DNA from 3 places in the Nocardia sp. IBHARD005 genome. Region 1 is predicted to be linked to each of the others. Evidence: riboswitches for the same ligand, from Rfam matches in the RefSeq annotation. Region 1 holds a riboswitch; each other region holds the start of a gene.
The links. Region 1 has a riboswitch for S-adenosylmethionine ahead of ACTWPB_RS04830 (bifunctional o-acetylhomoserine/o-acetylserine sulfhydrylase). Riboswitches for the same ligand answer to the same signal wherever they lie in the genome.

Region 1 (7,986 bases):
ACGCCACCGCCGATATTGCCCACGATCATGCCGAGGCCGAACAGCGCGAGCACGATCGGCACCGCGCCGATGGGCATGCCCGCGACGTCGGTCATGGTGGTGGCGATGTAGGTGTACACGGCGAACATGCCGCCGAAGCCGATCGCGCCGACAGCCAGGGTGAGCAGCACCTGCGGGCGCCGCAACGCACCGAGTTCGGTCATCGGGTTGGTGATCTTCATACTGGTCAGCGCGGGAACATAGCGCCACAGGGCGGCCACCGTCGCCACGCCGATCACGGCGACGACCACATAGGCGTCACGCCAGCCCAGATGTTGACCGAGCCAGGTCGCGCCGGGCACCCCGATCACATTCGCCACACTGAGTCCGAGCATCACCGCGGCGACCGCCTTGGCCCGCTGGCCTACCGGCGCGAGCGTGGCCGCCGCCAGCGAGGCGACACCGAAGTACGCCCCGTGCGGCAGGCCGGACACGAAGCGGGCCAGCACGAGCGTGCCGAAAGTCGGTGCGAGGACCGTGGCGATATTGCCGATGGTGAACGCGACCATCAACACGATGAGCAATTTCTTGCGCGCCACCCGCGCGCACAACGCGGCGATCAGCGGCGCGCCGACCACCACACCCAGCGCGTACGCCGACACCGCGTGCCCGGCCGACGGCTCCGAGATATCGAATGCCCGCGCGATATCGGGCAGCAACCCCATGGTCACGAACTCGGTGGTCCCGATCCCGAATCCACCCAGCGCCAACGCGAGCATCGCCGGGACGTGCCAGCTGCTGCGTGGCGCGTCGAGGCGATCGGGGGCTGCAATGGAAGTCACGCTTCCATGCAACGGGCCACGGGTACCCGTTCGCTACCCGAGCAGAGCGTGAGTTACCCCACCCCGCAGAAAACGACCAGGCAAGCAACCCACCGATCTCGCAAGAACATGGGTAACTCACCGAGCCGAGCAAACCCGCCCATCGCCCTCCCACCGGCCGCCAACGCAGGTCTCACCCCACTCGAGTCCGGCTTGAATACGCGGAGAGGCGGAACAGAACAGAAGACGCCCGCACCGGATTCGGTGCGGGCGTCTTCACAGCCGTGCAGATTCGCGGTTGCGAACCGGGGCTCAACTCACTTCAGCGCGCGAGCCAGGTTCACGTCCAGCGCACCCAGGAATTCCTCGGTGCTCAGGTAACCCTGGTCCCCGCCGACGAGTGCCGCGAGGTCCTTCGTCATCTGACCGCCCTCGACGGTCTTGATGACCACGTCCTCGAGCGCCTGCGCGAAGCCGATCACCTCGGGGGTGTTGTCCAGCTTGCCGCGGTGTTCGAGGCCACGGGTCCAGGCGAAGATCGACGCGATCGGGTTGGTCGAGGTCGGCTTGCCCTGCTGGTGCTGGCGGTAGTGCCGGGTGACCGTGCCGTGCGCGGCCTCGGCCTCACAGGTCTTGCCGTCCGGGGTGAGCAGCACCGAGGTCATCAGGCCGAGCGAGCCGAAGCCCTGGGCCACGGTGTCGGACTGCACGTCGCCGTCGTAGTTCTTGCAGGCCCAGACGTAGCCGCCCTCCCATTTCATGGAGGAGGCGACCATGTCGTCGATCAGGCGGTGCTCGTAGGTGAGGCCCGCCGCGTCGAACTCGGCCTTGAACTCGGCGTCGAAGACTTCCTCGAAGGTGTCTTTGAACATGCCGTCGTAAGCCTTGAGGATGGTGTTCTTCGTGGAGAGGTACACCGGGTAGTTCTGCTGCAGGCCGTAGTTGAACGAGGCCCGCGCGAAGTCCTCGATGGACTTCTTGAAGTTGTACATACCCATGACGACGCCGCCGTCTTCGGGCATCTTCACGACCTCGTGGATGATCGGCTCGCTGCCGTCGTCCGGGGTGAAGGTCAGCGTGACGGTGCCCGCCTCGTAGACCTTGAAATCGGTGGCGCGGTACTGGTCGCCGAAGGCGTGACGGCCGATGATGATCGGCTTGGTCCAGCCGGGCACCAGGCGGGGCACGTTGGAGATGATGATCGGCGCGCGGAAGATGGTGCCACCCAGAATGTTTCGGATGGTGCCGTTGGGCGAGCGCCACATCTTCTTGAGGCCGAACTCTTTCACCCGCGCTTCGTCGGGGGTGATGGTGGCGCATTTCACGCCGACGCCGTACTTCTTGATGGCATTGGCCGCGTCGACGGTGACCTGGTCGTCAGTCTTGTCGCGGTACTCGATGCCGAGGTCGTAGTACTCGAGGTTCACGTCGAGATAGGGATGGACCAGCTTGTCCTTGATGAACTGCCAGATGATCCGGGTCATCTCGTCGCCGTCGAGTTCTACAACGGTGCCTTCAACCTTGATCTTGGACATGGATCTTCGTGTCCTCCTCGGTGGGTGCCCTTATTGCACGGCTAGGCGAACACGCTTGTGAGCGGACCCCAGCAGTTCCAACAGACAACGTATATGCCCCGCGTTGTCTGCGGGACGTGTGGTGCAAACAAGACGAGCGTACTGCTGTCCTCCACCTCACCGCGATGGGAGGGCCCGCTGTGCGGGACTGGGTAGAAACTACTCCGCTCCGACTACCCGTCGACACCTGATCGGGCCCTGACCGGCTACTGAGCGGTAACACAGCGGGGCCCGACCAGGTCAGACCGCGATCGGCATGTTCGTCTTCACGGTGGAGCTGGTGGCGGGCATCTGGCAGACTTCTCGGTCGCCGACACCGAGGAAGCGCTGCTGAGCTCGAGCCCGGCGGCGGCCGTATGGGTGACCCGCGCCGCGGTTCTGCGCACCTACCACGGCCTGCGCGAGGCCTGCGGCGCACCGGTGCACGACACACCCGGCTTCGGGACACCGTCGAACGAGTGATCTTCAGCGTGAAATGCGGGGGAAGTTTCCGCGCGCGGGAGATGTCCGGTTAACATGACGACAAGGTCATGAGTACCAGCGCGAAGCCCCGGCTCGCTGGTCGGCAACCCTCCAGCTGCGGTGGGGTGCTCCGGGTGATGACCGGGCTCTCGAAAGTCGAGAGCAAGCGCGCGTTGCAGGAGGCCCCCATGTGTTGTTGCCCGTCGATCCGACCCAGTTGACGAGATCTCCCGGCTGACACCCCACTGGAGCACGACATGACCGACTCTTCCCTGCCCGAGAACTGGTCCTTCGAGACCAAACAGGTCCATGCGGGCCAGACCCCCGACGCGAGCACCAACGCGCGGGCGCTGCCGATCTACCAGACCACCTCCTACACCTTCCGCGACACCGATCACGCCGCCGCGCTGTTCGGTCTCGCCGAACCGGGCAACATCTACACCCGGATCATGAACCCCACCCAGGACGCGGTGGAGCAGCGGGTAGCCGCGCTCGAAGGTGGCGTCGCGGCGTTGCTGCTGGCCTCCGGCCAGGCCGCGGAGACCTACGCGATCCTGAACCTGGCGAGCGCGGGCGACCACATCGTGTCCAGCCCGCACCTCTACGGCGGCACCTACAACCTCTTCCACTACTCGCTGCCCAAGCTGGGGATCACGGTCTCGTTCGTCGAGGATCCCGATGACCTCGCGCAATGGGCGGCGGCGATCGGGCCGAACACCAAGGCGTTCTACGGCGAGACCATCGCCAACCCGAGCAGTGCGGTGCTCGACATCCCCGGCATCGCCGGTGTCGCGCACGCGAACGGCATTCCGCTGATCGTCGACAACACCGTCGCCACCCCGTACCTGATCCAGCCGCTGGCCCACGGCGCCGACATCGTCGTACATTCGGCGACGAAGTACCTGGGTGGGCACGGTGCGGCCGTGGCGGGCGTGATCGTCGACGGCGGCACGTTCGATTGGACCGTGCGCGACGCCGACGGCAACGCGCGCTTCCCCGGTTTCACCGAGCCCGACCCCAGCTACCACGGTGCGGTGTTCGCCGATCTCGGCGCGCCCGCGTTCGCGCTCAAGGCGCGCGTGCAGCTGCTGCGCGATCTGGGTGCGGCGGTCTCGCCGTTCAACGCGTTCCTCATCGCGCAGGGCATCGAGACGCTGAGCCTGCGCGTGGAACGGCACGTCAGCAATGCTGAGACGGTCGCGAAGTTCGTCGCCGAGCAGCCGGGCGTCGACGCGGTGTTCTACGCGGGCCTCCAGTCCTCGCCCTGGCACGCGCGGGCCAAGGAGCTGGCGCCCAAGGGGGCGGGCGCGATCGTGGCGTTCGAGCTGGCGGGTGGTGTCGATGCGGGCAAGAAGTTCGTGGACGCGCTCAGCCTGCACAGCCATGTCGCTAACATCGGTGATGTGCGTTCACTCGTGATTCACCCGGCGTCGACCACGCACTCGCAGTTGACGCCCGAAGAGCAGCTGGCGGCCGGCGTCACTCCCGGCCTGGTCCGGCTCGCCGTGGGCATCGAGGGAATCGAAGACATTCTGGCCGATCTGCGGGCCGGGTTCGCGGCGGCGACGACGTGACTGTGAGCACCGAATCGCCGATCGCCCGACCCGGAACCGGGGTGGCCCTGCTGCCACCGCCGGACGGGCGTGTCGGCGTGGTCGCCATCGGGGACATGACGCTGGAGAACGGCGCCGTCGTCGGTGATGTGCGGCTGGCGGTGCAACGCTGGGGCGAGCTCTCGCCCACGCTGGACAATGTGGTGCTCGTCGAACACGCGCTCACCGGCGACTCGCATGTCGTCGGTGGGCCCGACGGGGCGCCCGGCTGGTGGGAAGGCATGGTCGGGCCCGGCGCGCCGATCGACACCGACGAGTGGTGTGTGATCGCGACCAACGTGCTCGGCGGCTGCAAGGGCAGCACCGGCCCGTCCTCGCTGGCCGCCGACGGAAAGCCATGGGGCGCACGGTTTCCCGAGCTGACCATCCGCGATCAGGTGAACGCCGAAGCGCGGTTGTTCGAGGTGCTCGGGATCGAGCGGCTCGGCGCGGTCGTCGGCGGCTCGATGGGCGGCATGCGGGTGCTCGAGTGGATCATCGGCCTGCCGGAGCGGGTCAGCGCCGCGCTCGTGCTGGCCGTGGGCGCCCGCGCCACCGCCGATCAGATCGGCACCCAGACCACCCAGATGGCCGTCATCACGGCCGATCCCGACTGGCAGGGCGGCGACTATCACGGCACCGGTCGCGCGCCGATGACCGGCATGGGGCTGGCCCGGCGCATCGCGCACCTGACCTACCGCACCGACGGCGAACTCGACCACCGCTTCGCCAACAAGGCCCAGGGCGAGGAGGACCCGTGGACCGGTGGACGGTACGCGGTGCAGAGCTACCTCGAGCACCAGGCCGACAAGCTGTGTCAACGCTTCGATCCGGCCACCTATGTACTGCTCAGCGAGGCAATGAATCGCCACGATGTGGGTCGCGGGCGCGGCGGTGTCGCTGCCGCGCTGGCGTCGACGTCGGTGCCTTGTGTGGTCGGCGGGGTCGACTCGGATCGCCTGTACCCCTTGAACACTCAGGCCGAGCTGGCCGAAGGTCTGCCGGGCTGCGCTGGTCTCGAGATCGTGCATTCGCGCGACGGGCACGACGGGTTCCTGACCGAGGCGGCCGCGGTGTCGAAACTGCTCACCGAGACGATGCGCCTCGCGCGGGAGAACCGCTGACCTTCACGCCCCCGCCAGCCGGGTGACGATTCCTCGGGCAGCGTATCGGCGATCCGTTCCAGGCCGCGTTCACGTTCGCGTTCCAGCAACGCTTCGACGAGTTCGGCGCGGGTCATGAACGCCGCGTACAGCACAGGCGCCGCGCCGCCGCGAACCCGGTCGACGATCAGCCCGAGCGATGCTCGCGCGCACCCGCAGCCTGTGGGACAAGACCTCCGTCTGAACTCCGAAACAGAACCGGCCGCGTCGAACGAGGCGGCCGGTTCTGTTTCAGCTCACGCCGAGGGTGTTGATCGTGGCGGCCAGGAACACGATGGCGCTGCCGAGCACGGTCAGCGCGGCCACGTCGAACGGGCGGCTGCGCACGGCGAGCAACCCCACCTGCACGGTCGGTAAGCACAGCCGGAACGCGGCGGCCACCAGCGCGGCACTGCCGAAGATCAGCGCGCCACGGCGCCACCGATCCCACGCCACGAAGCCGACCGCGATCACGATCAGCGCGGTCACCACGGTCATCGGCAGATGACTGCGCAGGTACTGCTCCCCCGCGCTCAATCGCGCGACCCGGTGCTTGCCGGTCGTCTCCGCCTCGTTCACGGGGCCGATTGTTCCAGATACCACCTGCGCGCGGGCGGGGTGGCGCATGACAGAGTGGTCCGCTGTGCTGCACCTGATCTTTCACGAGCCCGTGATTCCGCCCAATACCGGCAATGCGATCCGGTTGGCCGCGGGGACCGGCTGCGCGCTCCACCTCATCGAACCGCTCGGCTTCGACCTGTCCGAGTCCAAGCTGCGGCGAGCGGGACTGGACTACCACGACCTCGCGGTGGTGACCGTGCACCCCGATCTGGCGACGGCATTCGCGGCGATCCGGCCCGGCCGCGTGTTCGCCTTCACGACACAGGCAACGACCCGTTTCACCGATATCGCCTATCGCGACAACGACGCGCTGCTGTTCGGCACCGAGCCGACCGGATTGCCCGAGGAAGTGCTGGCCGATCCGCAGATCACCGACCAGGTGCGCATTCCGATGCTGCCGGGGCGTCGCTCGATGAATCTGTCGAACGCGGCGGCGGTGTCGGTGTACGAAGCGTGGCGCCAGCTGGGATTTCCGGGCGCGGTCTGATCCCACGGCCTATTCGGTCACGTGATCACCAGGCCACCATGGCGGCATCGCCCGAGAGCGAAAATCCCTGATGGCCTGGTGAACATCTGTCCAGGCTCTCAGTCGATGTCGAAGCGCTTGAAGCGTGAGGTGGCGCCGGCGGTCAGCCGGACGGCGGACTTGGCTACGCCGAAGTGGTCGGCGAGTAGTTCGATGGCGGCCTTGTTCGCCTTGCCCTCTACGGCGGGGGCGCGGATGTAGAGAGTGAGGGTGCCGTCTTCGGCGGTTTCGACGAGTGGGCCCTTACGGCTATTCGGTTTGATCGTCGCCCGCACTGTGGGCACCGGGGGTCTCCTTTTCGGACGCTGTCGACTCGGTCGTGCCGGATGCGCCGGCCCCGGATGCTGTGGCGCCGGATGCGGCGGATGCGGGTGCTGTGGCGCCGGATGCGGTGGTTGCGGGTGCTGTGGTTGCGGGTGCCGTGGTAGCGGGTGCCGTGGTAGCGGGTGCCGTGGTAGCGGGTGCCGTGGTAGCGAGTGCCGTGGTAGCGGGTGCTGTGGCGCCGGATGCGGTGGTTGCGGGTGCCGTGGTAGCGGGTGCCGTGGTAGCGGGTGCCGTGGTAGCGGGTGCCGTGGTAGCGGGTGCCGTGGTAGCGGGTGCCGTGGTAGCGGGTGCCGTGGTAGCGGGTGCCGTGGTAGCGGGTGCCGTGGTAGCGGGTGCCGTGGTAGCGGGTGCCGTGGTAGCGGGTGCCGTGGTAGCGGGCGCTGTGGCATCGGGTGCGGTGGTCGCCCGCGCGGCGGGCGGCGGGGTCGTGGCTGCTGGTGCGGTGGGCGCGTGTGTTCCTGCGCGACGGCGCCTGCGCAGCAATCGCAGTGCGGCGTACAGCAATCCGCCGATCACCGCCAGGAAGCCCAGCCACGGCACCGCCTTGCCGACGAAGACGATCGCGTCCTGCAACCAGTCGATCAGCGAATGCCAGCCGGAGACGATGCCGTCCCAGAAATTGTCCGGGTCGCCGGGTGCGTTCTTGTCGTCGGCGGTGAGTGTGATGGTGAGCGTCGAGAGCGCGACCTGATCGTCGAGGCTGCGTTTCTGCGCGGTGAGGCTGTCGAGTTCGCCCTGCCTGCTCGACAGCGCCTCCTCGGCGGCGATCAGGTCGGCGGTGTTGGTGGCACCCGTGATCAGCGCTTTGAGCCGGTCGACGGAGGCTTGCAGCGCGCGGATGCGGGCGTCGAGGTCTTGCCACTGCATGGTGACGTCGTCGCGATTGGTGCTGACCCGGGTGACCGTGCCGACCCCGCCGAGGCCGGTGATGAAGGCGTCGGTCTT
Region 2 (7,986 bases), 2.6 Mb from region 1:
TGACGACTATTCGATGTCGAGATCCAGGTCCGCCCAGGGGATTTCGACCTTGACCGGGTCGATAGCCGTCACTGCGATGACGGGGTCCTGGCCTCGTAGGCCGATTCGCTCGGTGACGTATCTGCCGTCGGAAGTGAGACGTAATTGCTCGACGGAGGAGACCAGCCCGTCGTCGTCGACCATCCGAACGATCCAGTATTGGGCGATGCCGAGCTTGGCGTATTCGGCTCGCTTATCGACGCAATCGGCGGTGATCGTGCCAGGTGAGACGATCTCGACCACGAGCAGCGCGTCGGCGGCGGTCGGTTTGCGGCGCCATCGGCCGCGGTCGGCTGCTACGCAGCGGTAGAGGATCGCGTCGGGGCGGCGGAAGCCGAACGGAACTTCGGATACGAGCATGTCGAGGTCCCCGCTGGCGCGCAGGCACGGAGCGTCAGAAGACCGGTCGCGCACGGCGTCCCGCAGCGCGGCTTCGATCACGCGCGCGACGGAGATGTGGTTGGGTGACGGTGACTCGCAGTGCACGAGCATGCCGTCTTTGACCTCGATCGTTCGAGCAAGCTCCGTCGGCATCTCTAGGTAGATGTCCAGGCCGATGACGGGCATGTCGCTCCGCAGCCACGACCAGTCGTAGGCTTCGCTCATACCGCTGAGCCTAACGCTGACCGGCGAGTTTCAGGCGACCTCGGTGATGCCGATGGTCGGGAAGAAGAAGCAGGAGCGGCCTGCGTTGTCGGTGGTGCCGAAGACGGCGGCCAAGACGGTGCCGCGGCCGGTGTCGATGGGGACGGCGCGGACGCCGCCGACGGGGATGGCGGCGAAGAGGAAGTCGCGGATGGCGGTTTCGGCCAGGGGGCGCAGTTCGGCGGGGACCTCGGGCGGGACCATGGCGCGCACGATGTCGGCGATCGGGCCCATCGAGGCCATGCCGCCGCGGCCGGTGCTGATATTGAGCCAGGCCACCTGCATGCCGGAGGTCTTCGTGGCGGCGGTGTCGGGGGCGAGGCCGTAGGGCAGGAAGGTGAACAGGGTCTGGCCCGATTTCACGGCCGAGAGGTCCACGCCGGGGATCGGGAGGGTGTTCGTCGGCCACGGACCCGGTACCGCGCCCGCGACAGCGGGGACAAGGCCCGTGCCGTCACCGGTGCAGTTCGCGGCGACCGTGGGGTAGAGGAAAGGCTGGATACCCATGGCCGTCAGCGTCTCGACGACGGTTTGGTAGGCGCCGAGGAGATCACCCGGGCCCGCGGCAGGCGTGCGGTTCGGTGCGTCCCGGGTGACGGCGGGCGTCACCGGCGCGGCCGGTTCGGCGGCAGCCGGTGAAACGGCCAGCAGTAGCGCGGCGGCGCAGGCCGTCAGCGCGGTCAGTGTGGTGGAATGACGCGGCATGATCACGACGTACTCCTCATCGACGCAGAGAAGGCCGACGCTACCGCGTGCGGTGGGTGAATCCGGACAGGTGAAGTAACCGGCCGTTCGGCGCGTCGCAATCTCGCAGCGAACCCACCGCCGCGGCACAGTACCGGTCCGCTGCCCGGTACCCAGCCCGGCGACGAAGGCACCGGGCCCACCCAGAAGGTTGCCGAGAACACTGGTCACCCTGGCCCCGGCAATTACCTCCAGCCAGTGCCCGCGCGGGTCTGCGACCACACCGAACCGGGGCAATTGTGCCGGTGCCCCCTGCCGGTTCCAAGCTCTGCGCTCACGCTGATTTCTACCGTTGTGCGCAGTCACGCCTGTGCCACATGCTGATTCAGCTCGGGCCCGACAGCCGGGGCACAACCATCCAGAGCAACCGAGAGACCTGGCTCTACGACGTCGCAGCAACCCGCCCCGTTCCGGGGTACGGGTGCTTCCGCCGGGATCGATGGAGGAGATCGTTGTGATGACTGTGGGATATCGCCGCCGGCATATCGACCAGTGCCGGGTTACCGCGACGGCCTGTCCGGCCTGAGCGCCGCCAGATCGCGAACCCGTTGCTGGCCGGGTGGAGGTCACCGTGCCTCGTTCCAGCGCCACCCCACCACACCATCGCCGAAGGAGCACGCGCGTCATGACGATCACCGTCGAGAACCACACCCCCACCACGACATTCGCCGACGACTGGGCGCGCTGGCATCATGCCCGCGAGGACGGCCTGCGCGACCCACTCGGCTGGCTCAGCCTGGCCGGGCTGCACTGGCTCACCGACAGCCCGCAGCGCCTGGACGGCGTCCCCGGCACCTGGTGGGTCACCGACGACAAGGTATTCATCACGGCGCAGCCCGCGGACCGGCTCGATGTGGACGATGAGCGGATCGGCGGCGTGCAGATCGTGACGCCTGTGGAGGGCGCGCCGGGGGTGAGCGTGCTCAACGAGGAGAAGGTCCTCGAAGTGATCCGCCGCTCCGGGCAGTACGCGGTGCGCGTGCACGATCCGGCCGCGCCGACGCTGACCGCGTTCACCGGGGTCGCGGCCTATCCCGCCGACCCGCGCTGGGTCGTGACCGGGCGTTTCACCGCGTTCGGACAGGCACGCACCGTCACCACGGGCGCCGTGGTCGACGGGCTGGAGCACCACCACAGCGCCGCGGGCATCATCGAGTTCCAGATCGGTGACAACCACGAAGCGCTACTCGCCTTCGGCACCCCCGACGACCTGAAGGTGCTGTTCACCGACGCCACCAGCGGCGTCACCACCTACCCGGCCGCCCGCTCGCTGGCCGTCGGAGCGGTCGAGGCCGACGGCACCGTCACCCTCGATTTCAACCGGGCCGTGAACCTGCCGTGCGCGTTCACCGATTTCGCCACCTGCCCGGTGGCACCACGTGAGAACAGGCTGCGCGTGGCGATCGAAGCGGGAGAACAGGATCCGAAGCTATGAGGGTTCCGCTGTCGATCCTCGATCTGTCCCCGATCAGCGAAGGGTCCAGTGCCGCACAGGCATTGCGCAATACTGTCGATCTGGCCCGGCAGGCCGAGCGGTGGGGATACACCGTTCCGGGTGAGGGCATCGATGCCGAGCTGTGGTTGTTCGGTAGTTCGGCGGGCGAAAGTGCCGAGCTCGCAGGCAAATCGGGGCTGCCGTTCGCCGCGGCCTACCATGTCGCGCCGGGCACCGCGCTGGACGCGGTCGCGGCGTATCGGGCGGCGTTCCGGCCGTCGGAACTGCTGGCCGAACCGCACGTCATCGTGTCGGCCGACGTCGTGGTCGCACCCGATAACGACACCGCCCGCCGGCGCGCGAGCACCTACGGACACTGGGTCCACAGCATCCGCAGCGGCGGTGCGGCCGAATACCTGTGCGCGGCGCTGCTCGTTCTCGCCTTGGCCACCACCGCATTCGTCAAACCCGAACGGCACGAGTAGCACCACGAGGGGCCGCGGACTCGTTCCGCGGCCCCCGCGCTCACCCGCTCGTCAAGCCCGCATCAGTCACACTTCCCCCATCTATACGTAGGCGTATATCAGCGGTAGTCTCGACCTATACGCCGCCGTACACATGGAGGTTCCAGCTATGCGACTACCCGAATCGGCCCACACCGACCAACCCTGGCGCATCCACGAGATCGCCCCCGACTTCGACGTCGAGGACATCTGGCAATTCCGCACCCCGGGCGGCGGCGCCGACGACTTCCCCGCCCTGCTGGCCGCCCTCCGAGCCGAACGCGCCTCCGAGTCCACCGGCATCAGCGGCCTGCTGTTCAAGATCCGCTGGAAGCTGGGCGAACTGTTCGGCTGGGACCGCGAGGACGCGGGCACCGGCAAGCGCGTTGCCTCCCTGCGCGACCGCCTGCCCGCCGACCTCCGCGACACCGACATCCCCGACGAGGACGGTCCCCTCACCACCCTCTACGTCCTCGGCAACGAATACGCCGCCGAGATCGCCAACAGCACGATGCACGGCATCATGCACCTGGGCTGGGTCCCCGACACCACCGGCTACCACCTACAAATGGCCGTCTTGGTGAAGCCCAACGGCTGGTTCGGCCGGTTCTACATGGCCCTGATCAAGCCCTTCCGCTACGGAATCGTCTACCCCGCGATGACCCGCAGCTGGGAACGAACCTGGAACGACCTCGCCATCTCGCGGTAGTCAGCACAATAGTTAGGAGCACTCCGCTAAGGACTGTGCTCCTAACTATTGTGCTGAGGGTCTCGCTCGGCTTCGGTACGCGCAAGAGATCGACTGCATCCGCAATCCGCGCGACACACTTCGCGGGGTAGCTGAAGGTCTACCCTGTTGTCAGCGACGACGCGGCGGGCGGGACGAGCGGGGGTTGGAATGGCAGTCACCGGTTGGACCGGCGTCGAGGTTCGCGCAATGCGTTCAGCGGCATTGCGGATCACCCAGGCAGAACTTGCCGAACGCCTCGGGTTCACCGAATCGGTCGTCCGCAAATGGGAAAAGCGCGGTGCGACAATCACACTCACGCACCAGCATGCAGCAGCGATGGACACACTGTTGGTGCGACTCGGCGACGATCAACGCCGGAGATTCGAGTCGGCGTGTTCTGCGGTGCAGCCGCCGCCAATGGTGACCACAAACGTTGATCCATTCGGTCGACCAGACACGGTTGTCGGCCAGCTCCAACAGCCGGCCGAGCTTCGTGGTGATAGCGAACTCGTTGAGGCGCTCAGCCTTGCGCTCGGATCGATAGTCGACCGCTACGAGGCGGAGGGCCCGCGTCACCTGGCGAGCGAAGTTCAGGACCTTCGTCAGCGAGTGAATCTTCTTCTCCAACAGCGTCGTCACCCGGCTCATGTCGAGCAGTTGAATCGGATCGCGGCGCGGTTGTCGGGGGTTCTGGCATACATGGCAGTGAACTGTGGCCGGTTCGGTAGCGCCCGGATGTACTGCCGCGAAGCGCAGGTACTGGCGTCGCTGATCGAGGATCCCGAGATGCTCGCTTGGACCAAAGCTACCGAGAGCTTTTGTGCCTACTATGCGGGCGATTTCGTGCGTGCGGTGACGTTGGCCGATCACCAGAATACTGTTCCAGGCTTGACTCCCGCCTTGACATTCCAGGCCTACGGCACAGCGCGTCTCATGGCCAACACCGCCACCGCGTTCCTCTCAGCTGGTCGATTCGACAAAGCCCTCGAGTTCGGAGGATTGGTCGAGGACCACGTTTCACGGTCTGACTCGGTGTGGAGCCGAACCTTGGTGCACCTGGATGTGGCGACTGCTCTCGTCCTGCAGCGCTCACCCGACGTCGAACACGCGGTTCAGCTCGGCATCGAGGCTCTGGACGTCTCGGCCGATCGCCCCATCCGTTCGGTATGGCAGCGGGCGAAAACTCGGCATGCTGTTGGACTCTCGACAGCGAGCGCCGTCACGTGATTACGCCGAGCACTCGAGGCACTGGCAGCGTTCGGCGCAACCACTGATCGCCCCAGAGAGCAACCGCTAGCCACCAAGAGCAAGGACCGCGCGGGTGTCCCAGCGGTAGCTGTGGCCGTCCCTTCTGAGCACGACCAATTCGACCTGCTTCACTCGAACGCTGACACATCGTGCCCCACGCAACGCTGTTACGGCGGCGATGACGTGAACAGCAGCGCGGTCAGTGTTGTTGTAGGCGATGCCCAAGTGCGGCCGGAAGCGGGAAGGTCCCGACACCGCCCCTGCCGACGAGTTCGGCAACACTGCTGCCGTACAGGTCGACAGAACCTGATGCAGATCGAGCAGCTGATCCCACGGTGCAACCGAGAACCTGATCGCGCTACGCGAGCCGCTCAGCGGGCCGACACTGAGATCGAACGGCTTTGCGTCCGAAAGGCATTTGCCGGCAAGCGAAACCAGGCGATCGATCTGCTCGCTCGAGACGACCGTTGTGGCGCCGATCCCCATCATGGTGATGTGCAGGGCATCCAACGGCACCGGATCGATCCCTCCGATCGCCAGCGCCTTCTGGCAGTCGGCAGCGAGTTCGATCAGTTCGGAGTCGTCGAACGTCAGGTACCAGTAATAGCCGGTATGCCCTGGCGCCCACTGCTTCACGGTCCAGTGGTCGCGAAGGACGTCGATCTCGGAGAAGGCGTTCCAGTCATTCCGTGCGATGGCTTCCGGATCCGACGTCGAGTCCGGCTGCAGCTCGGGGAACGGGCCACTCGATGTCATGACCGGCTGATCTGCCTCTCCATGTCGAAATCCTTGTCGGCGAGTTTGCGTATCGGCGGCCCGGACGCGACACCGAGGCGGAGTGCGTCCGGCCAGACGATCACATCCGTTGCGGTGCCGCGATTCCCAATTGCCCCAGACCGAGTTCCAGAGTGCGAGCAGTCAACTGGCACAGTGCAATTCGATTCGATCGAATCGGTTCGTCAGCCGCGACGACTGGGCACGAGTCGTAGAAGGAGGTGTAGGTGCGGGCGAGATCGTAGAGATAGCCCGCCAATCGGTGCGGCTCCAGCGCGTCAGCTACCTCCTCGAGGACCGTGCCGTAGCCGTCCAACGCCAGTGCCAACTCTCGCTCGGCGGGTTCCAGTGGACCAGCACTGTCGACCGTGGCTCGCGCCGTGGCATCGGCCCTGCGCAGGATCGAGCGCACGCGGGCGTGGGCATACTGCAGGTAGACGCCGGTGTTGCCGTTGAGTGTTGTCATCCGGTCGAGGTCGAAGGTGTAGTCCTTGACCCTGGACGTCGACAGATCCGCGTACTTGATCGCACCGATTCCCGCTTGCTCGGCGATGGTGTCGAGCTCGGCAGTACTCAGGTCCGGGTTCTTCTCAGCGACAACTGCGCGCACGCGCGCGGCAGCCTCGTCGAGTAGGCCCATCAACCGAACCGTCCCTCCCGCACGGGTTTTGAACGGTTTGCCATCGGGTCCAAGGATCGTGCCGTAGGCGACGTGATCGACCCCGATCGCGTCGGTGAGCCACCCGACTCGCCGCGCAGCTTCGAAGATCAGCTGAAAATGCAGAGCCTGCCGGGAATCGGTGACATACAGCAGTCGGTCTGCGTGCAGCGATGCGATGCGGTACCGGATGGTGGCCAGGTCGGTGCTGTCGTAGCCGTAGCCACCGTCGCGTTTGCGGACCATCAGCACGACCGGCTGATCATCAGGACCGTTGACCTGCTCGGACAACACGACGACGGCGCCGTCGCTATCGACTGCTACGCCCTTGTCGATGAGTTCGGTGACGGTGTCGGCCAGTTGGTCATTGTAGAACGACTCGCCGATGTAGTCATCGGGTGTGAGCAGGACCCCGAGCCGGTCATAGATCGCGCCGAAGGCTTTCTCCGACTCGGCGACAATCTCCCGCCACCGCGCAACGGTGTCGGGGTCGCCGGCTTGCAGAGCAACGACCCTGGTCCGGGCTCGGTCAGCGAAGTCAGGATCGGAGTCGAACTGGGCGCGAGCTGCCTTGTACAGGCTGTCCAGCGCCGATACCGAGCTGGTCTCGGAGTCGAGTTCTTCGGTGTGCCAGGGCGATTCGGGGTGCTCATCAATGTATTGGATGAGCATCCCGAACTGGGTACCCCAGTCCCCCAAATGGTTCGCACGCACGACGTCCGCGCCGAGGAACCCGAAAACTCGGGCGAGGCTGTCACCGATGATCGTGGTCCGAAGATGCCCGACATGCATCTCCTTGGCCACATTCGGAGCGGAGTAGTCGATGACCACCCGACGCTCGTTCTCGGTGGCCGGCACGCCGAGCCGATCGTCGGCCAGCCTGGCTGACACACTCTCCCAGATCGCCCGATCGGCCAGTGAGATATTCAGGAATCCCGGACCCGACACCTGCACATCGGCGATCACACCACCGGTGAGATCGAGAGCGGCCGCAAGCTCACCGCCGAGTTGCGCCGGCGGCATTCCAATCTTCTTCGCCAGCGGTAGCGCGGCGTTGGATTGGAAGTCGGCCCGATCGGATCGTCGCACTACCGGGTCCGCATCCGCCATTTCCGGGCGGACTCGGACGATCGCCTCCGACACAGCGGCAGCGACACGTCCGAGCAGCGGCACAATACCGGCAGAGCTCACCTTGGATTCCTTTCGATGG
Region 3 (7,986 bases), 650 kb from region 1:
GCCGGAGGTCACCCGAACACGGTGTTCCGCACCAACTTCCGCGAACTGGTCCGCATCACCGCGGGTCTGCCGATCGAAATCGACTGAATCAGCCGCGGTCACGATATGGGTCGACCAGTGACGCAGGAGCCTGTGCGACATCGAGCATCGCCGCAGGAAAGCTTTCGCCTGCAACGTAATACCGCGCCCGCGTGCGACCGACGGGCGCCAGGACACCTCGCCGCACCAGGTCGCGAAGGTCACGCTGCGCTTGCTGTGTACTCAATCCCTCCGCTTGCTCATAGCGGGTCCGCCGAACGCGCCCCGCCATCGCCACATCGTGCAGGGCGGAGACCACCCGATCTTCCGAACTGGTCTCGCGCAGATAATCCGAAGCCGCATCCCACACACGTCGCGACCTCTCGACCCGAATCCTCACTGTCTGCGCCTGCTGGTGGTACGCGGTCAGATTGAACCGAAGCCACTCACCAACATCCTGATCAGGCCGGAATTCGCTGCCTCGACGAGTTAATACTCCGTAGTAGTCCCAGGTATTTCCGGGTTCACCCAGCCATGCCTCGATGGATGAGAACTCCGACGCCAGCACCCCCTCTCGCGCGATCATCAGCGTCTGCAGCGACCGTGACATCCGCCCGTTGCCGTCAGCCCACGGATGAATCGAAACCAGCTGCAGATGCGCCATCGCGGCCTTCACCAGAGGGTGTGCCGGCGAGGGTTCGTTGAGCCAATCAACCAGCTCCCTCATCAACACCGGAACCTGATCGACCGGCGGAGCTGTATAAGCCACAAGCCCTGGAGTACGAGCGCTGGTCACATATACAGGGCCTCGCCTCCACTGCCCGGCTGGCTTGTTCAACGTATGTCGATGGCCTTGCAACATCCAGTGCAGCGCATTGAGAAAACCGGCGCTGTACGCGAAGTCATCGACGTCGTGCAACGTTTGGATGTAGGTCATCATCCGTGCGTAACCCGCGGTTTCTGCACGGTTTTCCTCGGAAACGTCAACGTCACGCTCGCCAGCGAGCACGTCTTCTACGTCGATCGTCGAGACCTTGAAACCTTCGATCGAGTTCGACGCTGACACCGCGTCGGCGGTCAGGAACTTGCGCAACCCGCCCACCCAAACCGCAGGTACGCTCTGCAGCTCGTATCGCAAGTCCGCCCGCATCTGATCGACTTCAGCGAGAACATCTAGATCGGCAGCCGACAGATTCGGGGTGGGATACAACATGACGTAATGATGTCATGACGTAATGATTACGTCAATAGCGGCGACGGCGAGTTGGATCAAACAGACACAGCAGGCGCGAGAACGGGCGGGAGGCGGGCGTAAGTTGGGGCGGTGGGCGATGTGCAACCTTCTGAGACCGGACTGGTGATTCCCGATGATCTGAGCGGGATCACGGCTGAGCAGTATCGGGCTTCGATGCGCCACTATCCGGCCGGCGTCACGGTGGTGACACTCGGAGCCGAAACCGGACCGGTGGGATTCACCGCCACGTCGTTCGCCTCGCTGTCACTGGAACCACCGCTGGTGTCGTTCAACATCGCGCACACGTCATCGAGCATCTACGCCCTGAAAGCCGCGGACTCGGTGGTCATCCATTTCCTGGGCGAACACCAACAGCACCTGGCCCACCGCTTCTCCCGCACCGCCGCCGAACGCTTCACCGACCGCTCCCTATGGACCACCCTCGACACCGGCGAACCTGTCCTGCACGGCACCCCCATCTGGCTCCGCACCACCCTCCACAAACTCATCGACCTGGGCGACCACACCCTCGCGGTGGGCCTGGTAACCCGAGTCCACGACCAAACCGAAGAATCCCCCTCGGCAGCCCCCCTCCTCTATTACAACGGCAGATACCACCGCCCCACCCCCCTCGACACCTGATCGGGTCGTCAACCTGGGTGCTCCAGCTAGCGTTGATCCCGTGAGCGAGGCATACGACTGGTCGTGGTTGCGCGCCGGTGTCCCGGATATCGACCTGGACATGTATCTAGCGATGCCCGAAGACCTCTCCCGGGTGATCGAGGTCAAGGACGGCCTGCCGGTGCACCGTGACTCACCCTCGCCGAATCACATCGCCATCGCCGACGTGATCAAACAGTCCTTGCGGGAAGCGATCCGGAAACGCGGCACTGGGCAACCCTGCCTGAAGGCCAGTGGCGAACTGGACATGCTGGTCTCCGAGGTTCCGTTCAACTTCCGCCGCCCCGATGCCATCGTGTATCGCTGCATCGAAGACCCCCGCGGCAAGTGGAAAACCAAACCCACAGCAGGCGACACGCTTCTGGTCGCCGAAGTGGTATCACCGGCGACGGTCACCGCCGATTGCGTGGACAAACGAGCGGAATACGCGCGCCTGGGTATCGAGCAGTACTGGATCGTCCGCATGGAGAACAACGACGGCCGCGTGAAGTCCATCGAAATCCTCCGCCTCAACACCGCGGGCGTCTACGTCTCCACCGAAACCCGCTTCCGCTCCCACAGCCCCACCGCGATCGCGATCACGGACCCCCTCGACGTCAGCATCACCTGGGACGCCCTCGACGCGGACCTCGACTGAGACCTGTCTCGATGAGCGAGTTTCGCGTGACTGGCGTCTTCGCTGTCAGCTACAAATCGAACCCGTCCGTAGTCGGCTACGCGATCGGTGAGTTCGAAGTCGGCGCACCTGTCGAACTCCGACGAGCGGATGAGGTCATCGGCCATGGAGTTCTGCAAGCGATCGAGTTCCTCTGCTCCCCTGGAGCCCGATTCTCACTCACCTTCTCGGATGCGATCTCCCAGCACGTCCGCACCGGCGATGTCATTCACTCGATGAGTACCTGATCGACGCTATTCGCAGGCAACGCCGTCCTTGTTCCGGTCCAGTTCAGGCCGGTAGCCGGGTTCGCCGATGCGGATCGGGGCGGCACCGGCTGCCCTGGCGGCATCACAGTTCTTGCAGTGCCACTCGCGGGTGCGGCCCGGTGGATCTCGCCTGCTACCAGTTCAGCCGAGCAAGCAGGGGGCCGCGCCCTCTGCGGATGAGGCGGTGAGGGGGCGGGTTTCGGGGGTGGGGTTCCAGTGGCCGTCGGTGGCGGCGTAGGTCCAGGTGGGGCCGTTGGTGACCAAGGTGGAGACCGCTTCGATCAGGCGGTCGACGTCGGCGGCGGTGGTGCCGAGGCCGATGCTGGCGCGGAGGGCGGCGTCGAGGCCGAGGCTGGTGAGCAGCGGGTGGGCGCAGAAGCGGCCGTCGCGGACACCGATGGCGTGCTCGGCGGAGAGGTAGGCGGCGACCTTGCCGGGGGCGTAGCCGGCGATGGTGAAGGCGACGATGCCGACACAGTCGGGGCTGTCGGACCAGATGCTGACCAGGTCGACGCCGGGAATCGCGGACAATCCGTCGCGGAGACGGTCTGCCAGGAAGCGTTCGTGGGCAACGAGTTCGATGGGGTCGATCGCGGCGAGCGCATCGCACGCGGCGGCGATAGCGGCCGCGCCGAGCACATTCGGTGAACCGGCCTCGTGCCGCTGCGGCGCGCAAGCCCATTCGACCTCCGACACACCGACATCGCGCACCGCACCACCGCCTGCCAGGTACGGCTGACCCTGGTCGAGCCAGTCCCGCCGACCGACGAGCACACCCGAACCGAACGGCGCGTACAGCTTGTGCCCGGAGAACGCGAGGTAGTCGATCCCGCTCTCGCGCAGGGAGATCCGTCGATGCGGGGCCAGCTGCGCGGCGTCGACGAGGATGCGCGCACCACACAGGTGGGCGATGGTCGCGAGGCGTTCCAGCGGCAGCACCTCACCGGTGACGTTGGAGGCCCCGGTCACCGCGAGCAGCGCGGCGGGCTTGCTGCACAGCTCGGCGACGACCCGCTGAACCGTCTCCTCGACGGTGCCGGCGGCCCGCACGACCCGGCGACCGTGTTCGGTCCACGGCAGGAAGTTGGCGTGGTGCTCGATATCGAGTACCACGGTCTCCCCTGGCACGCACCCGGCCAGCAGGTTCAGCGAATCGGTGGTGTTGCGGGTGAAGACAACGACCTGGTCTTCGTCGGCATCGAGGAAGCGGGCGACCGCGCCACGGGAAGCCTCGTAGCACTCGGTCGAGATCCGCGAGGCGTATCCCGCCCCCCGGTGCACGCTGGCGTAGAACGGCAGCAACTGCGAGATCCGGTCGGTGACCTGCTTCAATGCCGGGGCACTCGCCGCGTAGTCGAAGTTGGCGTAGCAGCTGGTGCCGCCTTGAACGAGCGGAACCTGCAGGTCGGCACCGGAAACAGCGGCGATGGCACAGGTGGGGTCGATTACCGCAGTCATAACGAAATCCCGTCGGCTCAGGGACCCGCTCCAGAAGAGGTGAGGTCCGCGCTTGCCGCGCCCAATTCGGACGTCGGCCTGGTCGTCACCCGGAGCACCCCACCGCGGAGGAGGGTTGCCGACCAGCAAGCCGGGGCTGAACGCTGGTACTCGTGACCTGCCACGAGAGTGACAGACGACCGCCGAACCTGTCAACCACCCACGCCTGACTCATGTTTCAACCATCTAGGCACTCCATGATGGATACCTCCAATGATTGGGCTCCTCCACTATTTGCTAGAGTTCCCGCTCATGTCCACGAACACGAACTCCGTCCGCGGCCTGCCGCGCTACCCGGTGTACGCGCTCGGACGGCTCACCAAGGCGCTGCATGCCGAGATCGACGTCCCGTTGCGCGATCACTGGGTGCTCACCTTCATCTCCGAAAACGCCGACCTGACGCAGAAGAAAGTGGGCGACGCGCTCGGCATCGACCGCAGTGAAGTCGTCCGCCTGATCGACGCGCTGGAACGCGCCGACCTGGTCGAACGCACCCGCGACGGCAAGGATCGCCGTAAATACCGGCTGCGGATCACCGAGGCCGGGCGCAAGCAGTGCACACGCACCGACAAGCTGATCGCCGAGGCCACCGCGCGCGTGCTGCAACGCCTCGACGAAGACGAACAGCGCACGCTGCACCGGCTGGTCGTCACCGCCCTCGGTGAACTGCCGGAATCGCCGTCGTGAACAGCGCCGACGGCACGCCCTGCGCTCCCGTCCGGCAACACCCGCACCGAGTACCGTTGGCATCTGGTGACCATCCTGTTTGCCCCCAGGTAACCCACTCATGAAAAAACAGACACCACCGATGGGGGTCAACCGATGAGAGGTGGACTGAGCACGATGCTCGAGCCACACACTGAGGTACCGGCGGTCCTTCGCGACCCGTTGCTGCGCGCCGATCTCGCTGCGCCGCCGCGCACCCTGGTCGACATCCTGACCAGCACCGCCCTCGCACATCCTGACGCACCGGCCATCGACGACGGCGTTGTCGTGCTCAGCTACCTGGAACTGATCGCCGCGATCGAGGCCAGGATGGCCGAGCTCACCGAGGCGGGCGTGCGACCGGGCGACCGGGTCGGCGTGCGGATGCCGTCGGGCTCGGCCGCGCTGTACGTGACGATTCTGGCCGTGCTCTACTGCGGCGCCGCCTACGTGCCCGTCGACGCCGACGACCCGCAGGAGCGAGCCAAGCTCGTCTTCGGCGAGGCCAGGGTGAGCGCGATCGCCACCGGCGACGGTATCGAGTCGGCCACCACGGCCGCGGGCGAACACGACTGGAACACCCTGCCCGCCCCCGCCGACGACGCGTGGATCATCTTCACCTCCGGCTCCACCGGCACCCCCAAAGGTGTTGCGGTAAGCCATCGCAACGCCGCCGCCTTCGTCGACGCCGAGGCCCGCCTGTTCCTGCAGCGGGCGCCGATCGGCCCCGGCGACCGCGTGCTGGCCGGGCTGTCGGTGGCCTTCGACGCCTCCTGCGAGGAGATGTGGCTGGCCTGGCGCAACGGCGCCTGCCTGGTCCCCGCCCCGCGCGACCTGGTGCGCACCGGCGCCGATCTCGGCCCGTGGCTGATGCGCCGCGAGATCAGCATCGTCTCCACGGTGCCGACACTGGCCGCGACCTGGCCCGCGCAAGCGCTGGAATCGGTGCGGCTGCTGATCTTCGGCGGCGAGGCTGTGCCCCCGGAACTGGCCGAACGGCTGGCCGGTGCCGACCGCGAAGTGTGGAACACCTACGGCCCCACCGAGGCAACTGTCGTCGCCTGCGCCGCGTTGCTCACCGGCGAGATGCCCGTGCGGATCGGCCTTCCCCTCGACGGCTGGGATCTGACCGTCGTCGACCCGCAGGGCAACCCGGTGGCCGAAGGCGAAACCGGCGAACTCGTGATCGGCGGTGTCGGCCTTGCCCGCTACCTCGATCCAGCCAAGGACGCCGAGAAGTACGCGCCGCTGCCCGCACTCGGCTGGGAACGCGCGTATCGCAGTGGCGACCTGGTGCGCAACGACTACCAGGGCCTGATCTTCCTCGGCCGCGCCGACGACCAGATCAAGATCGGCGGCCGCCGCATCGAACTCGGCGAGCTCGACAATGCGCTACAGCACCTGCCCGGTGTCAGTGGTGCGGCTGCCGCGATCCGAACCACCAAGGCGGGCAACAAGATTCTCGTCGGCTATCTCACCGGCGCCGGTCCCGACTTCGACGTGAAGAAAGCCAGAGAGATTCTGGCCGAACAACTTCCGGCGCCCCTGGTACCGCGCCTGGCCATCGTCGCCGACCTGCCGACCCGCACCTCCGGCAAGGTCGACCGCGACGCACTGCCATGGCCGCTGCCGAGCACCGACGAACCCGCCGAGACCGGCCTGTCGGGCACGGCGGCCTGGGTGGCGAGCCTGTGGGACGCGATCCTCGGCGCCGAAGCCACCGATCTCGATGCGGAGTTCTTCGATCTCGGCGGCGGTTCGCTGTCGGCGGCGCAGCTCGTCGGCGCGTTGCGTGAGCGGTACCCGCACGTCACCGTCGCCGATCTCTACGACCACCCGCGCCTCGGTTCGCTGGTCCAGCTCCTGGACGGCAGCGCACCGGTGGCGGCCGTCGACCTGCGGGTCGTGACGCCGACACCGTTGCGCGCGCAGGTCACCCAGGTGCTTGCCACGATTCCGCTGACCACCCTCACCGGATTGCAGTGGGTCACCTGGCTGACCGTCGTGTCCGGCATCGCCGCCTGGTCGGGTTCGCTGCCCTGGTTGCCGCGCCTGTCGTGGTGGTGGATTCTGCTGGCCTTCGTGCTGTTCATCTCGCCGATCGGCCGGATGACGATCTGTGTGGCCGGTGCCCGAATCCTGCTCGCCGGGTTGCGTCCCGGTTCCTACCCCCGTGGCTCGTCGGTGCACCTGAGGCTGTGGGCCGCCGTACGTCTGTCCGAAGCCAGCGGTGCCGAAAGTCTTTCCGGTGCGCCGCTGATGGTTCCGTTCGCGCGGGCACTGGGCGCCAAGATCGGCAAGGGCGTCGACCTGCACAGCCTGCCCCCGGTCACCGGCATGCTCGAACTCGGCGACGGCGCCAGCGTCGAACCCGAAGTGGACCTGTCCGGCTACTGGGTCGACGGCGACATCGTGCACATCGGCGGCATCACCATCGGTGACGGCGCGGTGATCGGCGCCCGCTCGATCCTGCTGCCCGGCACCAAGATCGGCAAGAAGGCCGAGATCGCCCCTGGTTCGGCCGTATCGGGCAAGGTCAAGGGCGAACAGGAATGGGCGGGCTCGCCTGCCACCAAGACCGGTAAGGCACCGCGCCGCTGGCCCGACCATTCCCCCGAACGCGCCAGGCACTGGCTGATCGTCTTCGGTCTGTCGTCGATGGTGCTGGCCGCGATGCCTGTTTTCGGCCTCGCCGTCGGCGGCACGTTCATCGCCTGGTGGGTCCGCGAGGAGACCACCATCGGCGCCGCCGCCCTGCGCGGTTTCGTCATCCTGCCGTTCGCCACCCTGCTCAGTCTCGGCGCGTATGCCGTGGCAACCGTGCTCGCGGTGCGCCTGCTCAGCATCGGTTTGCGCGAGGGCTATCACCCCGTGCGCAGCCGGACCGGCTGGCAGGTGTGGGCCACCGAACGCCTGCTCGACTCCGC

Region 2: it holds a riboswitch for S-adenosylmethionine, as region 1 does, so the genes downstream of both, ACTWPB_RS17040 (DUF1684 domain-containing protein) here and ACTWPB_RS04830 (bifunctional o-acetylhomoserine/o-acetylserine sulfhydrylase) in region 1, are expected to answer to the same signal.
Region 3: it holds a riboswitch for S-adenosylmethionine, as region 1 does, so the genes downstream of both, ACTWPB_RS01885 (aminotransferase class V-fold PLP-dependent enzyme) here and ACTWPB_RS04830 (bifunctional o-acetylhomoserine/o-acetylserine sulfhydrylase) in region 1, are expected to answer to the same signal.

The regions. Positions count from the first base shown of each region.
Region 1 covers NZ_CP199935.1:1,058,310-1,066,295, reverse strand. The annotation lists gene ACTWPB_RS04840 (MFS transporter) at 1-758, opposite strand, end outside; gene ACTWPB_RS04835 (NADP-dependent isocitrate dehydrogenase) at 1,118-2,335, opposite strand; SAM riboswitch class IV at 2,901-3,011, shown strand; gene ACTWPB_RS04830 (bifunctional o-acetylhomoserine/o-acetylserine sulfhydrylase) at 3,094-4,410, shown strand; gene metX (homoserine O-acetyltransferase MetX) at 4,407-5,552, shown strand; gene ACTWPB_RS04820 (DUF3017 domain-containing protein) at 5,823-6,149, opposite strand; gene ACTWPB_RS04815 (tRNA (cytidine(34)-2'-O)-methyltransferase) at 6,196-6,678, shown strand; gene ACTWPB_RS04810 (DUF167 domain-containing protein) at 6,777-7,001, opposite strand; gene ACTWPB_RS04805 (DUF4349 domain-containing protein) at 6,967-7,986, opposite strand, start outside.
Region 2 covers NZ_CP199935.1:3,649,014-3,656,999, reverse strand. The annotation lists gene ACTWPB_RS17050 (Uma2 family endonuclease) at 7-645, opposite strand; gene ACTWPB_RS17045 (hypothetical protein) at 676-1,389, opposite strand; SAM riboswitch class I at 1,780-1,874, shown strand; gene ACTWPB_RS17040 (DUF1684 domain-containing protein) at 2,054-2,863, shown strand; partial or broken gene ACTWPB_RS17035 (LLM class flavin-dependent oxidoreductase) at 2,977-3,279, shown strand; gene ACTWPB_RS17030 (DUF2867 domain-containing protein) at 3,497-4,075, shown strand; gene ACTWPB_RS17025 (helix-turn-helix domain-containing protein) at 4,265-5,323, shown strand; gene ACTWPB_RS17020 (2'-5' RNA ligase family protein) at 5,390-5,980, opposite strand; gene argS (arginine--tRNA ligase) at 6,201-7,967, opposite strand; gene ACTWPB_RS17010 (hypothetical protein) at 7,964-7,986, opposite strand, start outside.
Region 3 covers NZ_CP199935.1:412,286-420,271, reverse strand. The annotation lists gene ACTWPB_RS01915 (YbaK/EbsC family protein) at 1-87, shown strand, start outside; gene ACTWPB_RS01910 (Fic family protein) at 89-1,231, opposite strand; gene ACTWPB_RS01905 (flavin reductase family protein) at 1,427-1,894, shown strand; gene ACTWPB_RS01900 (Uma2 family endonuclease) at 1,935-2,570, shown strand; gene ACTWPB_RS01895 (hypothetical protein) at 2,597-2,836, shown strand; gene ACTWPB_RS01890 (excalibur calcium-binding domain-containing protein) at 2,843-2,905, opposite strand; gene ACTWPB_RS01885 (aminotransferase class V-fold PLP-dependent enzyme) at 2,999-4,315, opposite strand; SAM riboswitch class IV at 4,359-4,473, opposite strand; gene ACTWPB_RS01880 (MarR family winged helix-turn-helix transcriptional regulator) at 4,607-5,041, shown strand; gene ACTWPB_RS01875 (Pls/PosA family non-ribosomal peptide synthetase) at 5,198-7,986, shown strand, end outside.